Regions from separate parts of the Geodermatophilus sp. SYSU D01180 genome, predicted to be linked through region 2. Evidence: riboswitches for the same ligand, from Rfam matches in the RefSeq annotation. Region 2 holds a riboswitch; each other region holds the start of a gene.

What was found. Region 2 has a riboswitch for cyclic di-AMP ahead of ACI8AA_RS13055 (aggregation-promoting factor C-terminal-like domain-containing protein). Riboswitches for the same ligand answer to the same signal wherever they lie in the genome.
Region 1: another riboswitch for cyclic di-AMP. It lies ahead of ACI8AA_RS22945 (C40 family peptidase); the one in region 2 lies ahead of ACI8AA_RS13055 (aggregation-promoting factor C-terminal-like domain-containing protein).
Region 3: another riboswitch for cyclic di-AMP. It lies ahead of ACI8AA_RS10600 (transglycosylase family protein); the one in region 2 lies ahead of ACI8AA_RS13055 (aggregation-promoting factor C-terminal-like domain-containing protein).

What each region holds. Positions count from the first base shown of each region.
Region 1 covers NZ_JBJGZH010000043.1:10,857-15,940, reverse strand. The annotation lists gene ACI8AA_RS22950 (hypothetical protein) at 100-420, shown strand; gene ACI8AA_RS22945 (C40 family peptidase) at 590-1,690, opposite strand; cyclic di-AMP (ydaO/yuaA leader) riboswitch at 1,721-1,806, opposite strand; gene ACI8AA_RS22940 (hypothetical protein) at 2,028-2,252, shown strand; partial or broken gene ACI8AA_RS22935 (YhjD/YihY/BrkB family envelope integrity protein) at 2,307-3,125, shown strand; gene ACI8AA_RS22930 (transglycosylase domain-containing protein) at 3,149-5,084, opposite strand, start outside.
Region 2 covers NZ_JBJGZH010000012.1:81,100-86,183, forward strand. The annotation lists gene ACI8AA_RS13045 (SDR family NAD(P)-dependent oxidoreductase) at 1-379, opposite strand, end outside; gene ACI8AA_RS13050 (class I SAM-dependent methyltransferase) at 403-1,062, opposite strand; gene ACI8AA_RS13055 (aggregation-promoting factor C-terminal-like domain-containing protein) at 1,070-1,957, opposite strand; cyclic di-AMP (ydaO/yuaA leader) riboswitch at 2,237-2,397, opposite strand; gene ACI8AA_RS13060 (hypothetical protein) at 2,549-3,445, opposite strand; gene ACI8AA_RS13065 (LLM class flavin-dependent oxidoreductase) at 3,716-4,876, shown strand; gene ACI8AA_RS13070 (FMN reductase) at 4,873-5,084, shown strand, end outside.
Region 3 covers NZ_JBJGZH010000009.1:68,425-73,508, forward strand. The annotation lists gene ACI8AA_RS10585 (o-succinylbenzoate synthase) at 1-919, shown strand, start outside; gene menD (2-succinyl-5-enolpyruvyl-6-hydroxy-3-cyclohexene-1-carboxylic-acid synthase) at 916-2,595, shown strand; gene ACI8AA_RS10595 (VOC family protein) at 2,602-2,850, opposite strand; cyclic di-AMP (ydaO/yuaA leader) riboswitch at 3,318-3,488, shown strand; gene ACI8AA_RS10600 (transglycosylase family protein) at 3,493-4,668, shown strand; gene ACI8AA_RS10605 (isochorismate synthase) at 4,766-5,084, opposite strand, start outside.

The sequences.
Region 1 (5,084 bases), on a different contig from region 2:
CGCACGCGGCGCACACCCGCTGCTGGGAGGACCCCGTCCCCCTCACGCCTCGCGAGCTCGGCGCGAGCCTCCGGACGGGGCCACGGGCCGGCCGAGCAGGTGGAGGACCGCCGGTTCGGCGACCTGGACCGGGAGGTCCGGCGCTGGCCGCTGCCGCTGTGGCCGCACCTGCGCTGGGAGGTGCTCTCCGCCCCCGGCGGCAGCGTGCTGCACGAGCACCTGGTGCGGGGCCCGGGCTCCCCGGTCCCGCCGGCGGCCGACGGGCGGCTGCGGGTCTGGGAGCACGTGGTGGCCGACGTGGGCGGCCTGCCCGGGGCGCAGGAGGTGGACCCGCGGGTGGTCACCCGCTGGGAGGTGTGCGGCTGCCCTCCGGCGCGACGGCCGCCTTCGTGGGGCCTCCTGCAGCAGGTCCGGACGTGACGGAGCCCCGGCACCCGAGGAAGGGGTGCCGGGGCTCCCGGTAGGTGACGCGCTGGAACGGCCAACCTCCAGGGGCCCGCCGGCCTCGTCCCGGGTCCCGCCCTGAGCCTGCGAAGGGTGGGGAGGACGAGGTCCTTCCACGAGGCGTGGGGGGAAGGGTGGTCCTTCCTCAGCCGATGCGGCGGGCGCCGGCGTAGCCGCCCATCGCGTCGATGCTGGCGACCTTGACGACGTCGCCCGACGTCGGCGCGTGCACCATCTGGCCGTTGCCGATGTAGATGCCGACGTGGCTCACCGGGCTGTAGAAGAAGACCAGGTCACCGGGCTGCAGGTTCGCGCGGGAGACCGCGGTGCCCATCGTCGACTGCATCCTGCTCGAGTGCGGGAGGCTGATCCCCGCGGCCTTGAACGCGTACTGGGTCAGGCCGGAGCAGTCGAAGGCGTCCGGGCCGGCGGCCGCCCACACGTAGGGGTCGCCGCGCTGGGCCATGGCGGTGGAGACCACGGTGCCGGCGACGCCGCTGGCGGGTGCCGGGGCCGCGGCGGGCTCCTCCGCGGAGGTCGTGGGCTCCTCGCGGTCCTCGTCGCGGCTGGCGCGGGAGTCCTCGGCGGCGTGCGCGGCGGCCGCGGCGTCGAGGGCGGCGCGGCGCTCCTCGGCGCTGAGCCGGGCGTAGTCGGCCTGGTAGGCGGCGATCTGCGCCTCGAGGTCGGCCTGCTGGGAGGCGACGGCGTCGTACTGGCGCTGGGCCTCGGAGGCGGCCTCGGCGGCGGCGGCCTGCGCGGCGGTGGCGGTCTCGGTGGCGGCCGCGGCCTGGCCGAGCAGCTCACCCTGGTAGCCGGCGACGCCCTGCAGCAGGGTGACGCGGTTGACGAACTCGTCGGCGTCCGTGCTGGTCAGGAGCGCCTGGAGCGACCCCATGCTGTCGCCGGTGTAGGCCGACCGGGCGATCCCGACCACCTGCCGGCGGGCGGTGTCGACGGCGGCCTGGGCGGTGACCAGCTGAGCGGCGGCGGCGTCCGCGGCGGCCTGCTGGGCGGCGAGCGCCTCGCGGGCCTCGTTGAACTGCTCGGTGACGACCTCGAGGTCGTGGCCCCGGGCGGCGACCAGCTGCGCGGCATCGGCGGCCGTCGTCGGCTCCTCGGCCCCGGCCGGCGCCGGGACGGCACCCAGCCCGAGGCCGATGCCGAGGGCGCCGACGAGGGCGACGGCGGCGCGGCGGCCGCGGCCGGTCGCGGGCATGCCGGGGACGGACGTGCGCAGGGACGCCACGCGGCGGTCTCTCCTTCTCCCAGGCCGCCTACCGGGTTAGCTGACGGGTTCGGGCGTGGAGTCGCCCGGCGCGTGCGGGCACGCGCTACACCCCAGGACTGCGATGGGTCCCCGGCCCGGTCCCCGCGGGAGGGGACCGGCTCGACGGCGTCCGCGGGGTGTCACCCGGACTGGTGACGGAGCGCCCCGTTGGACGTACTGAGCGTAAGGTCCGTGACCGGCGTGTGACAATCACCCCGGTGTAATTACATCAGTCACAAACGGTGAGCGGACGGGTACGGGAGGTTCCCGACCCCCGCCGGTTTGCGCCGCCGCAGGGGCGTGTACCGATTGCTGCATGTCCTCTTCCACGCGGATGCGCCTGGCCCGGCCGCTCGTCGTGCTCGCGCTGTTCGGCTCCCTGGTCGCCTGCGGTGACAACACCGACTTCTCCCGCGGTCCGACCAACTGCGACTCCTCCGGCGAGAACGCCAGCAACGAGAACGACGCCAGCTGCCAGGAGACCGGCCAGAACCCCGGCAACGACGCCCCCACCACCGACGACGCCAGCACCGACGACTGAGCGCCGCCCGGTCCTCGGCGGGCGCCGGGCCGCCCGGACTGGTGGCATGGTCGGGTGAGCCCGGCACGCAGGTGGACGGCGGCCCGGTTGCGGGCCGAGACGCGGACGCTGCTGGCCGGTGCCCGCCGTCTGCTGCAGGGCCGTGACCTCGCGCTGATCGGCGCGGGCCTCACCTTCTACGCCGGCATCGCGGTGGTGCCGCTGGTCCTGGTCTCCGTCCGGCTGACCGCGCTGGCCACCTCGGCCGAGGAGGTCCGCGCGCGCAGCGGGCGGCTGACCGAGCTGCTGCCGGAGTCGCTGGGCGCGCCGGACGCGGTGGCCCGGCTGGTCGACGCCGGCGTCCGGCTGGACCTGCTGGGCTTCGCGCTGGCGTTGCTGCCCCTGTCGCTGTACGGCGAGGGGCTGCGGCGGGCGCTGATGCGGTTCAGCCGGCGGCGGGAGAACCTCACCGGCTGGCGCGGCCGACTGCTCACGCTGCCCCTGGTCGTGGCGACGCCCCTGCTGCTGTACCCGCTGCTGCTGGCCGCCACGGTCATGGCCGACCTGGCCCGCGAGGACGGCGCGGGGCCCGCGGTCGGGCGGTTCGCCGTCGGCTACTACTCGGTGCTGTTCGTGCTCACCGTGCCCATCCTGTGGGGCTACGGCGTGGTGGCCGGCGGCCGGCACCGGTGGGGCGCGCTGGTCAGCGGCGCGCTGTTCACCGCCGCCTGCCTGTCCGGCTTCCTGCAGGGGTTCGTGCTGTTCCTGTCCCTGCCGCTGGACCTGGGCGCGCCCTTCGGCGGCCTGGTCGTCGTCGGCGCGGTGGTCGCCATCGGCCTGTGGCTGTTCCTGCTGCACCTGGTCCTGCTGGCCGGGTGGCTGCTCACCCAGTCCCTCGACGAGCGGCTGGGCCGGCGTCAGGCGTCCGGCCGCCAGGGGGAGCCGGGCGGGGTCTCCGGGGCGGGGGCAGCGGGCGCGGGCGGCGGCGTGGCCGGCGCGGGCGGGGGCGTGGCCGGCGCGGCCGGCGGCTCGGGTGCCGGGGTGGCCGGTGGCGGCGGCTCCGGGGACGGCGGGGGCGGAGGCGGAGGCGACGACGGCGGGGGCGTGCCGGGCGGCGTCGTCCCGGGCGCGGGCGCCGGCTGGGGTGCCGGGTCGGCCGGGGGCGCGGGCTCGGGCGCCGGCTCCACGTAGTCGCTGCCGTTGCTCACCAGGATCGACACCACCTGGCCGGCCACGGCCCGGCCGCCGCGCGGCGGGCTGGTGCCCAGGAGGGCGCCGGCCTGCTCGTCGCTGTCGACGCGCACCGTCCGCGGGGTGAACCCGGCGTCGGCGAGGGTCCGCTCGCAGCCCCGGACGGTGGAGCAGCCGGGCACCGGGCGGGTGTTGCCGTTCTGCACGGTCTGGTCGGCCGGCGGGAACTCGCCGCTCCCGCGCGCGGTCAGGATCGGCTCCATCGCGTCGTGCCAGATGGTGGCGCCCTTGCCGCCGCCGAAGCCGCCGACGTCCTCGTTCCGCTTGGGGTTGAGGACCATGACGCTCGCGGTGATCTCGGGCGTGTAGCCCACGAACGCCACCGAGTAGTTGTCCTGCGAGGTGCCGGTCTTGCCGGCGATCTGGTGGCCGCGGACGTAGGCGCGCGACCCGGTCTGGCCCGGGTTCCCCGGCTCGACGTCCCTGCGCAGCATCTGGTTCATCGTGTTCGCCACGCCCGGCGGGACGGCCTCGGGCGTGCACCGGTCGCCGACCGCCAGCGGCTCGCCGTCGGCGTCCACCGCCGGCTCCCCGTTCTGGTCGAGGACGGCGGTCACCGGGACCACGTCGCACTGCGTGCCGCCGGCGGCGAACGTCGAGTAGGCGCTGGCCAGCGCCAGCGGGCTGGTCGCCTCGGCGCCGAAGGTGAACGACCCGCGGTTCTCGTCGATGATCTGCTGCGCCAGCCCCGGCGGGCTGAACTGGAACAGCCCCGCCGCCTCGGCCATCCGCACCGGCTCCTCGACGCTGCCGAGGGCGTCCTCGAGCGCGAGGAAGTAGGTGTTGGAGGACTGGTACAGCGCCGTCGTCAGGTCCAGCGTCGGGCGGTAGCCCGACCCGGCGTTGCGGACGCAGTACCGGCCGTCGGTGTCCCGGCCCTCGCACGGGCCGCTGTAGACCCGGGAGACGTAGGGGTCGGGCGCGGTGAGCGTGTAGTAGGAGGAGTAGCCCCGGGCCAGGGCCGCGGCGGCGACGAAGACCTTGTACGTGGAGCCCGAGCCCTGGCTGGGCGCCACGTTGAGGTTGAACGACTCCTGCGTGCGGTCGGCGAGGTCGTAGCCGAAGGTCCGGTTGACGCTCATCGCCAGCAGGTGCCCCGTGCCCGGCTCGACGGCGGTGAACATCGCGGCCAGCGAGTCCTCCCGCGGCAGGGTCTCGAGCACCGCGGCGTCGCCGCTGCGCTGCAGCTCGGGGTCCAGCGTGGTCTGGACGGTGTAGCCGCCGCTGTCCAGCTGCTCCTGGCTCAGCCCCAGCTCCTGGATCAGGTACCGCTGCACGAAGTCGCAGACGAACGGGCCGACGCCGGCCTGGACGCAGCCCCGGGGCGGCGCGGGCGCGGGCGCCAGCCCGAGCGGCGCGGCCGCGGCCGCCGCCGCCTCGTCGGCCGTCACGAGGCCCTGCTCGGCCATCCGGGACAGCACCTCGTTGCGCCGCGTGGTGGCCGCCTCGGGGTCGGTGAACGGGTCGTCGTTCACCGGGCTCTGCACGAGGCCGGCCAGCAGGGCCGCCTGCGGCAGGGTGAGCGCGGCGGCGTCGACGCCGAAGTAGGCGCGGGCGGCCGGCTGCACGCCGTAGGCGTTCTGGCCGAAGTAGACGATGTTG
Region 2 (5,084 bases):
CGTGGGTGAGCCGGACGGCGGCGCGGAAGTTGACGTCCACGACCCACTCGAACTCCTCGAGGGTCACCTGGTCGAACCGCCCGCCCAGCGCGACGCCGGCGTTGTTGACCAGCAGCGTCGTCGCCGGGTGGTCCGCGACGATGCGGTCGGCGGCCTCGCGCAGCTGCCCGGCGTCGGCGAGGTCGGCGACGACGGTGGTCACCGACCGGCCCGGGCAGGACGCGCGCACCGCCGCCGCGACGCCCTCGAGCCGCCCGGCGTCGCGGTCGAGCAGCACGAGGTCCGTGCCGCGGGCGGCCAGCCGCGGGGCGAGCGCGGCGCCGATGCCGCTGGCCGCCCCGGTGACGACGGCGGTACCGGTGAAGGCGTAGGGGCGCACGCGGCGACCGTATCCGGCGCCCCTCAGGGCAGCCGCCACACCGTCGTCCGGCGCAGCCCGGGCCCCTCGGTCTCGGGGACCTCGTACACGGCGGCGGGCTCCAGCCGCTCGTGCGGCAGGTAGGGGCGGCCGGGGTCGCCGACCAGCACCTCGCAGCCGCGCGCCCGCGCCCGGTCGAGGAAGGGCAGCACCCGCTCGGTCATCGCCCGGTCGTAGCAGACGTCCCCGGCGACGACGACGTCGACGGCCGGCGGCTCGCGGTCCAGGACGTCGCCGGTGACGCCGATCCCCGCGACGCCGTTGAGGCCGGCGTTGACGCCGACCGCCGTCCGGGAGAACGGGTCGACGTCGCTGGCCAGCACCCACCGGGCGCCGGCGAGGACGGCGGCGACGGCCACCAGGCCGCTGCCCGACCCGAGGTCGAGCACCGTGCGGCCGGCGACGGTGGCGGGCGCGTCGAGCAGGTGGCGGGCCAGTGCCTGCCCGCCGGGCCATGCGGCCGCCCAGAACGGCGGCTCCTCCCCCGCCCCGCCGGCCGCGGTCTCCATCGCCTCCCACAGGGCGACGACGTCGTCGGCGACGTGCAACCGCACCTCGGGGACGAGCGAGGGCCGGCGCACCTGGGTGTGCGCGCGGACGAAGCCCGCGGGCACCACCCGGGTGGCCGGCCCTCGCTGGTTCACCTGGGGATCAGTACCAGCCGGTCGCCTGCGAGTGCGCCCAGGCGTCGCACGGCGTGCCGTAGCGCTGCTCGATGTAGATCAGGCCGGCGTCGATCTGGCGGTAGCCGTCGGAGGTCTTGGCGATCCCGGTGCTGGCCCAGGTGGAGTCCAGGAACTGCGGGATGCCGTAGGCGGTGCTGGTGGGGTTCTGGGCGTTGGGGTTCCAGCCGCTCTCCTTGCCCCACAGCTTCTCCAGGCAGGAGAACTGCTCGCCGCTGCCGACCTTGCTCATCGCGTAGTCCTTGAAGGAACCGGACGGCGCGGCCGGCGCGGCCTCCTCGGCGGCCTGCTCCTCGGCGGCCTGCTGCGCGGCGGCGGCCTCGGCGGCGGCCTGCGCCTCGGCGGCCTGGCGGGCGGCCTCCTGCTCGGCGGCGACGCGGGCGGCCTCCTGCTCGGCGGCGACGCGGGCGGCCTCGGCCTCGGCGGCCAGGCGGTCACGCTCGGCCTGCTCGGCGGCGAGCTGCGCGTGGGCGGCGCCGGCCTCCTGCGCGCTGCGCTCGGCGCGCGAGGCGGCGACGTCGGCCAGCGACGTCAGGTCGGGGGTGGCCGGGGCCTGCTCGGCGGCCTGCTGCTGCGGGATGCCGAGCTCGTCGGCGACGCTGACCGCGGGGCCGGCGGTGCCGGCGGTGTCGGTGCCGGCGGAGGCGGCCGGGCCGCTGGTGGAGACGACGCCCACGATCAGCGCGCCGGCGGCCGCGGCGCCGAGCAGGAGGGCCGGGCGGCGCGGGCCCAGCGGCGGGCTGCCGCGGCGGAACAGGCGCCGGCGGGCGGGGGCCTCGGCGGCCGGCTCGGCGGCGTCCGCGAGCGCGGGCAGCTCGCGGGTGGCGGTGTCGGGAGTGGCGAGCTCGACGGTCACGGGGGCGTCGGCAGGCGTGTTCGGGACGTGGCGGGACATGAGGGGGTGAGGGCTCCGAGGGAGAGTGCGCGCGGCAGCGGCCCGGAGGCGGACTCCGGGCATGCGGGTGCGGCGCGGGTCTACGGGTGTCGCGGACTACGGGGTCCCCGGCGACGTCGTCGCAGGGAGCGGCAGGGCAGGGGCAGCAGGCGTCAGGCGGACGCGGGAGCGCGGTGTGCGCGCGGGCAGCTGCACCTGCGGGCCGCTTCGGCCCGGAGGCGGGGCATGCGGGGACTCTCCGTTTCTTCCGTGAGCCGCCTACCGAGTTAGCTGACGGGTTCGGGCGGGAAGGAGCCCTACGCGCGCCGGGCCGGAGCTCGGCGGGCGCGATTCACCCCAGTACTGCGGTGGGTCCCCGGCTCGCGTCCACGGGTGCGGACACGACTCGGCGGCGTCCGGCCGGGCTCCCCGGGACGGGGACCTGACGACCTGCCGGACGCGAGCCACCGTACGGTCGTTATCGGTTCGTGACAACCGCCGTGGCCGGTGGTGCGGCCGTGACGCGTGGGGCGGACCCCGCCGTACCGGATCCCGCTCCCGCGTCGCCGCTGGTCAGGAGGCCGCCGCGACCTCGGCCCGGCCGGGCCCGTGCAGCGGTGTCACGTCGGACACGTCCGTCCCGGACGGCGCCGGACGCGACCCCGCGCGGGGGTCACCGGCGGGCTCCCCGAGGCGGGCCAGCCCCCGCTTGTCGCCGAGGGCGGGGACGTCGTCGGGCACGACCCCGGCGACGACGGCGAGCGCCTCGTCTAGCTGCCCGGTCAGCAGGCGCAGCCAGTCGCGCGCCCGGTCGCGCTCGTCGCGCAGGGGCCCGAGCTCCGCCTCGACGGCGGACCGGCGCGCGAGCGCCTCGGCGTCGGCCCGCGCCCGCGCCTCGGCCGCCTCGCGGTCCCGCCGCGCGCGCTCGGCGGCGGCCCCCTCCTCCAGCCGGGCCGCCTCGCGGCGCGCGGCCTCCAGGATCGCGGCGGCCTCGCTGCGGGTCTGCTCGCGGGCGGCGAGGACCGCCTCGCGCATCTCGGCCACCCCGGACAGCCGGGCCTGCGCCTCGGTGGCCGCCTCGGCGCGGATGCGCTGCGCCTCCTCCTCGGCGGCGGCGGTCAGCGCGGCGGCCGCCTCCTCGGCCCGGCGCATCATCGCCGCGGCGTCCTCGGGGCCGGGCAGGCTCTGCCGCTCGCGGACCAGCTGCGCGAGCCGGCGGCGGGCGTTCTGCAGCTCGGCCGAGGCGGCGGCGTAGCGGCTGAGCAGGTGCTCGTTCTCCCGGCGCAGGACCAGGAGCTCGGTCTCCGCCCAGGCGACGTAGTCGTCGACCTGCAGGCGGTCGTAGCCGCGCACCGCCCCGGTGAACACCGGCCCGGTGCCCAGCAGGCCGTCGAGCCCGCGTCCCGGGGGCGGTTCCGCGGTGCCGTCCGCGGCCCCGTCCGGAGCAGCTCCCTGTCCCCGCAGCGACATCCCGGTTCCCCCTCGGTGCGCCGTCCGATCCGGTCCCCCGCCGGCGCGCCGGTGGGGGTGATCACAGACTCGCACCCGCCGGGTGCGGCCGAGCGGGCCGACACGGACCCGCGGAAGGCCTCCGGACCGGTCGCGCCCGGACGTGCCGGGCCGGTCACCGTGTGCGGTCGATTGGTCTCAGTACGGTCACGGGCCGGGCGGGAATGTCCGGCGGGGACCGGTCGTTGGGCCCGGTACAGTAGTTGCACTCTCAACCACTTGGAGCGCGAGATGCAGTTCGGGGTCTTCACGGTCAGCGACGTCACGACCGACCCGACGACGGGGCGGACGCCGAGCGAGGCGGAGCGGATCAAGGCCGTCGTCACCATCGCGAAGAAGGCCGAGGAGGTGGGCCTCGACGTGTTCGCGCTCGGCGAGCACCACAACCCTCCGTTCTTCTCGTCCTCCCCCACGACCACGCTGGCCTACGTCGCGGCGCAGACCTCCCGGCTGCAGCTGTCGACGTCGACCACGCTGATCACCACCAACGACCCGGTGAAGATCGCCGAGGACTACGCGATGCTGCAGCACCTGGCCGACGGCCGCGTCGACCTGATGATGGGCCGCGGCAACACCGGCCCGGTCTACCCGTGGTTCGGCCAGGACATCCGCAACGGCATCCCGCTGGCGGTGGAGAACTACGCGCTGCTGCGCCGGCTGTGGGACGAGGAGGTCGTGGACTGGCAGGGCCGGTTCCGCACCCCGCTGCAGGGCTTCACCTCCACCCCGCGGCCGCTGGACGGCGTCCCGCCGTTCGTGTGGCACGGCTCGATCCGCTCCCCGCAGATCGCCGAGCAGGCCGCCTACTACGGCGACGGCTTCTTCCACAACCACATCTTCTGGCCGAAGGAGCACACCCAGCGGATGGTGGCGTTCTACCGGTCCCGGTTCGAGCACCACGGCCACGGTGCCGCCGACCAGGCGATCGTCGGCCTCGGCGGGCAGGTGTTCATGCGCCGGAACAGCCAGGACGCCGTCGCCGAGTTCCGGCCCTACTTCGACAACGCGCCGGTCTACGGGCACGGGCCCTCGCTCGAGGACTTCTCCCGGGAGACGCCGCTGACCGTGGGCAGCCCGCAGCAGGTGATCGAGCGGACGCTCGGCTTCCGCGACTACGTCGGCGACTACCAGCGGCAGCTGTTCCTCATCGACCACGCGGGGCTGCCGCTCAAGACGGTGCTCGAGCAGCTGGACCTGCTCGGCGAGGAGGTCGTGCCGGTGCTGCGCCGCGAGTTCGCCGCGCTCAAGCCGGCGCACGTGCCCGACGCCCCCACCCACGCCGCCCGGGTGGCGGCGCGCGGCGGCGCCCAGGACTCCACGGTGCACGCCGCGGGCGACGACGTCACGGGCCGTGCCACCGACGAGGCCCGCGAGGAGGTGTCCGTCCGATGACCACCCGCACCCTGGCCGTCGTCAGCGCGGGGCTCGGTGTCCCGTCGTCGACCCGGCTGCTGGCCGACCGGCTCGCCGCGGCGACCGTCGCCGCGCTGCGCCGGCGCGGCGAGGACGCCACCGTCGAGGTCGTCGAGCTGCGCGAGCACGCCCGCGACGTCGCGGACGCGCTGGTCACCGGGTTCCCGAACGCGGCGCTGCGCGCGGC
Region 3 (5,084 bases), on a different contig from region 2:
GGCGGTGTGGTCGGTGCCGATGCGCACCCGCTTCCGCGGCATCGACGTCCGCGACGGCGTGCTCGTGCACGGCCCGGCCGGCTGGGGCGAGTTCTCCCCGTTCTGGGACTACGGCGCGCAGGAGAGCCGCCGGTGGTGGGCGGCCGCCGCCGAGGCTGCGCTGGAGGGCTGGGCCGCGCCGGTGCGCGACGCGGTGCCGGTCAACGTGACCGTCCCCGCGGTGGGGCCCGAGCGGGCGCACGCGATCGTGGCGGCGTCGGGCTGCCGGACGGCGAAGGTGAAGGTGGCCGAGCCGGGCCAGACGCGCTCCGACGACCTCGCCCGCGTGGAGGCCGTCCGCGACGCGCTCGGCCCGTCCGGCGCGGTCCGGGTGGACGCCAACGCCGCCTGGGACGTCGACACCGCGGTCGCCCGGATCCGGGAGCTGGACCGGGTGGGCCTGGAGTACGTCGAGCAGCCCTGCGCCACGCTGGCCGAGCTCGCCGCGCTGCGCCGCCGGGTCGACGTCCGCGTCGCCGTCGACGAGGGCGTGCGCCGCGCCGGCGATCCGCTGGGGGTGGACCTGCGGGAGGCCGGCGACGTCGTCGTCCTCAAGGTGCAGCCGCTGGGCGGCGTGCGGGCGGCGCTGCGCGTGGCCGAGGCGCACGGGCTGCCGTGCGTGGTCTCCTCCGCGCTGGAGTCCTCGGTGGGCATCGCCGCGGGGGTCGCGCTGGCCGCCGCGCTGCCGGAGCTGCCCTTCGCCTGCGGCCTGGCCACGGTCGCCCTCCTCGACGGCGACGTCACCGACGCCCCGCTGCTGCCGGTGGACGGCGTGCTGCCGGTGACCCGGCCCGACCCCGCCCGGCTGGACGCCGTGGCCGCGCCCGCTGACGTGACCGCCCGCTGGACCGAGCGGCTGGGCGCGGTGCTGGCCGCGTGAACCCCTCCACCGCGCTGGCCCGCGTGCTGGTCGACGAGCTCGTCCGCGGCGGGGTCCGCGACGCCGTCGTCGCGCCCGGCTCGCGCTCGGCGCCGGTCGCCCTGGCGCTGGCCGCCGCCGAGCGGGCCGGCGTCCTGCGGCTGCACGTGCGCATCGACGAGCGGACGGCGTCCTTCCTCGCCCTGGGCCTGGCCCGCGCGTCCGGCCGGCCGGTGCCGGTGCTCACCACCTCCGGGACGGCGACCGCGCACCTGCATGCCGCCGTCCTCGAGGCCGACGTCAGCGGCGTGCCGCTGCTGGCGCTGACCGCCGACCGGCCGCCGGAGCTGCGCGGCACCGGCGCCAACCAGACGATCGAGCAGCCGGGCCTCTACGGCGGCGCGGTGCGCTGGGCGGCCGACGTCGGCGTGCCCGAGGCCGGCCGCGAGGCCGCGCAGAACCGCTACTGGCGCTCGGTGGTGTCCCGGGCGCTGCTCGCGGCCACCGGCGTCCTGTCCGGTGACCCCGGGCCGGTCCAGCTGGACCTGCCGCTCCGTGACCCGCTGCTGCCCGAGGAGGAGCCCGGACCGCTGACCGGCCCGTGGGCCGGCCGGGACGGCGGCGCGCCGTGGACCGCCGGCGCGTCCGCGCCCGCCGCGACCGCGCCGGTCGCGGACGGCCCGCGCACGCTCGTCGTCGCCGGGGACGGGCCGGACGCCGTCGGCCGGGCGTGGGCGGCCGGCGCCGCCGCGGCCGGCTGGCCGGTGGTCGCCGAGCCGAGCGGCGGGGCGTGGACCGACGGCGCCGTGCGCGGCGGGGCGCTGCTGCTCGGCGTGCCCGGCTGGCTGGACGCGCACCGGCCCGAGCGCGTGGTCGTCGTCGGCCGGCCGACGCTGTCCCGGCCGGTGTCGGCGCTGCTGGCCGACCCGCGGGTGCGCGTGGAGACCGTGGTCGCGGGGCCGCGCTGGCCCGACGCCGGCCGCTCGGCCGCGCTGGTCACCCGCGCCGCCCCGCCGGGCGGCCCGCCGTCGGACCCGGGCTGGGCCGCCGCCTGGCGCGTGGCCGCGGACCGGGTGGGCGCGACCGTCGACGCCGCCCTGGACACCGCGCCCGGGCTGACCGCCGCCCGGCTGGCCCGCGACGTCGTCGCCGCGCTGCCGTCCGGGGCGCTGCTGGTGCTCGGCTCCTCGACGCCGGTGCGCGACGTCGACCGGCTCGCCGTGCCGCGCGGCGACGTCGCCGTGCTCGCCAACCGCGGCGTCGCCGGCATCGACGGCACGGTGTCCACCGCCGTCGGCGCCGCGCTGGCGCACGGCGGGCCGGCGGTGGCGCTCATGGGCGACCTCACGTTCCTGCACGACCTGCAGGGGCTGCTCACCGGCGAGGGCGAGCCGCGCCCGGACCTCACCGTGGTGGTGCCCGACAACGACGGCGGCGGGATCTTCGCCCAGCTGGAGCCGGGGCGGCCGGCGTACGCCCGCGACTACCGGCGGGTGTTCGGCACGCCGCACGGGCGCGACCTGGTCGCCGTCGCGGCGTCCCTGGGGTGGGCGGCCACGGCGGTGGCCACGCCGGAGGAGCTCGCTGCCGCGCTGGCGTGCGGCGGGCCGCGGGTGGTCGTCGCCCGCACCGACCAGCGCGCGGAGGCCGACCTGGCCGTCGCCCTCCGGGAGGCCGCGGGCCGCGCGCTGGCCTGACCGGCCTCAGGAGCGGCGGATCTCCTGCAACGACCGGCCGTTGCCGTCGGGGTCGCTGAAGAATGCGAACCGCGAGCCGGGGGCGCCCTCGGGGCCCGGCTGCTGGACCTCGGTCACGTCGACCCCGCGCTCGGCCAGCTCCCGGCGGACGGCGTCGACGTCCTCGACGACGAGCGGCGGGCCCCGGGTCGAGCCCGGCTCGCCCAGCGGCATGCCCTGGACGATGACCACCGAGCAGGGGGAGCCCGGCGTCATCTGCACCACACGCATGCCCGGGGGCCGGGCTGACGTCGTGGTCGAGCCCGGAACCGACCTGCTCGACGTGGAAGGCCCTGGCGACGTCGACGTCGCTCACCGGGATCCCGGTCACCTCGAGTCGCGTGTCCGTGCGGGGGACCCCAGGGAGGTCCGGGCACCCGGCGGGTGCCTCGCGGCGCGGTCCCGACGGGGGAGGGGGAGCCCGTCGCCGGTGGCCTTCGTCACGGGATCCGGGGCGGCCGGGACGGGGGCGGGAGGACCGCGGCAGGGCCGGATCGCGCGCGGCGAGCAGCGCGTTCCGTTACCCGCGCGGGGATCACGCCGACGTCACGCCGTACCCCACGGGTCCCAGTCGAACCGTGCTGTGACCGCCGTCACGACGACAGTCGACATGACGACACGTAACGTTTTGGCTGCGCTCAGCGAACACGGAGCGCGGCGCCGGTCCGCCAAACCCTGCCCACCGGTCGCCCACGTCAACTCCCAGGGCAGGGGTGGGGGACCCACTCTTCCGGCGCGCGACGGCCCACGGGGGCCTGGTCGGAGCGCGCCTCGGGGTGAAGCCGCGGACCGCGGCCGGGCACCGATCGCCCGAACCCGACAGCTCACCTCGCCGGCGGTGATCGGGAGATCATCACCATGCCCAAGCACCGCGCACCCCGCTACGTCCGCACCAAGAAGGTCATCGCCAAGGCCCCTGTCGCCGCCGGCGCCGCCGCCGTCGGTCTGGGCGTCCTGAGCTCGCCGGCCTCCGCCTCCACCACCCACGACTGGACCGGCGTCGCCCAGTGCGAGTCCAGTGGCAACTGGAGCATCAACACCGGCAACGGCTACTACGGCGGCCTGCAGTTCAGCCAGTCCACCTGGGCCGCCTTCGGGGGCACCGACCTCGCCCCGCGTGCCGACCTCGCCACCCCGGCCCAGCAGGTCCAGATCGCCGAGGCCGTCCTGGCCGGCCAGGGCGTCGGCGCCTGGCCGAGCTGCGGCAAGTACCTGACCGACGGCACCACCGCGGCCGCCGCCGAGGCGCCGGCCGCCGAGCAGGCCGCCCCCGCCGCCGCCGAGGCCCCGGCCGCCCCGGCCGAGCAGCCGGCCGCCAAGCAGGTCGCCCCGGCCGAGCAGGCCGAGGTCACCACCGAGGAGTACACCGTCCGCTGGCGGGACACGGTGGCGAAGATCGCCGCCGCCCACGGCCAGAGCTGGCGGGAGCTCTACGAGCGCAACGTCGACGTCATCGGCGCCAACCCGAACCTGATCTTCCCCGGTCAGGTGCTGGCGCTCAGCGGCTCGACCGCCGCCCCGGCCGAGGCCGCCCCGGCCCCCGCTGCCGAGGCCGCCCCGGCCCCCGCCGCCGAGGCCGCCCCGGCCCCGGTCGCCGCCGCCGGTGAGGCCGCGCCCGCCGCCACCCCGCCGATCGCCGAGGCCGCCCCGCAGGTCGCGCAGGCCTCGGTCGTCGCCGAGATCACCAACACCGCCGGCGCCATCCACGAGGCCGTGCAGGCGGCGGCGAACGCCGTCGTCAGCAACGTCCCGGGCGCCGCGGACATCACCCTCGGCGGCACGCGGGCCAGCGCGGTCGACCCGGACGGCCACCCCTCCGGCAAGGCCCTGGACTACATGGTCATGTCCGACGCCGCCCTCGGCGACGCGATCGCCCAGTACCACGTGGACCACTGGGACGAGCTCGGCGTCGAGTACGTCATCTGGCAGCAGCGCATCCTGACCTCGCCCGACGGTGCCTGGAAGGCGATGGAGGACCGCGGCGGTGTGACCGCCAACCACTTCGACCACGTGCACGTCAACTACGTGGGCTGACCTCCCGCACACCCGACGAGGGCCCCGACCGCGCGCAGCGGCCGGGGCCCTCGCCGTCTCCGGGGCAGGACGCCGGCGCCGGCGGGACGGAGCCGCCTCAGCCCTCCAGCGCGGCCTGGAAGGCGGCGAACTTCGCCTGCGTCTCGGCGAGCTCGGCCGTCGGGTCGGAGGCGGCGACGATGCCGCAGCCGGCGAACAGCCGGGCCGAGCGCGGGTCGTCGTCGACCAGCTGGGCGCAGCGCAGGGCCAGCCCGAACTCGCCGTCCCCGCGGGCGTCGAGCCAGCCCACCGGCCCGGCGTAGCGCCCGCGGCCCATGCCCTCCAGCTCGGCGATCACCGCGGCGGCGGCCTCGGGCGGCGTGCCGCAGACGGCGGCGGTCGGGTGCACGGTGTCGACCAGCTCCAGCAGCCCGGCC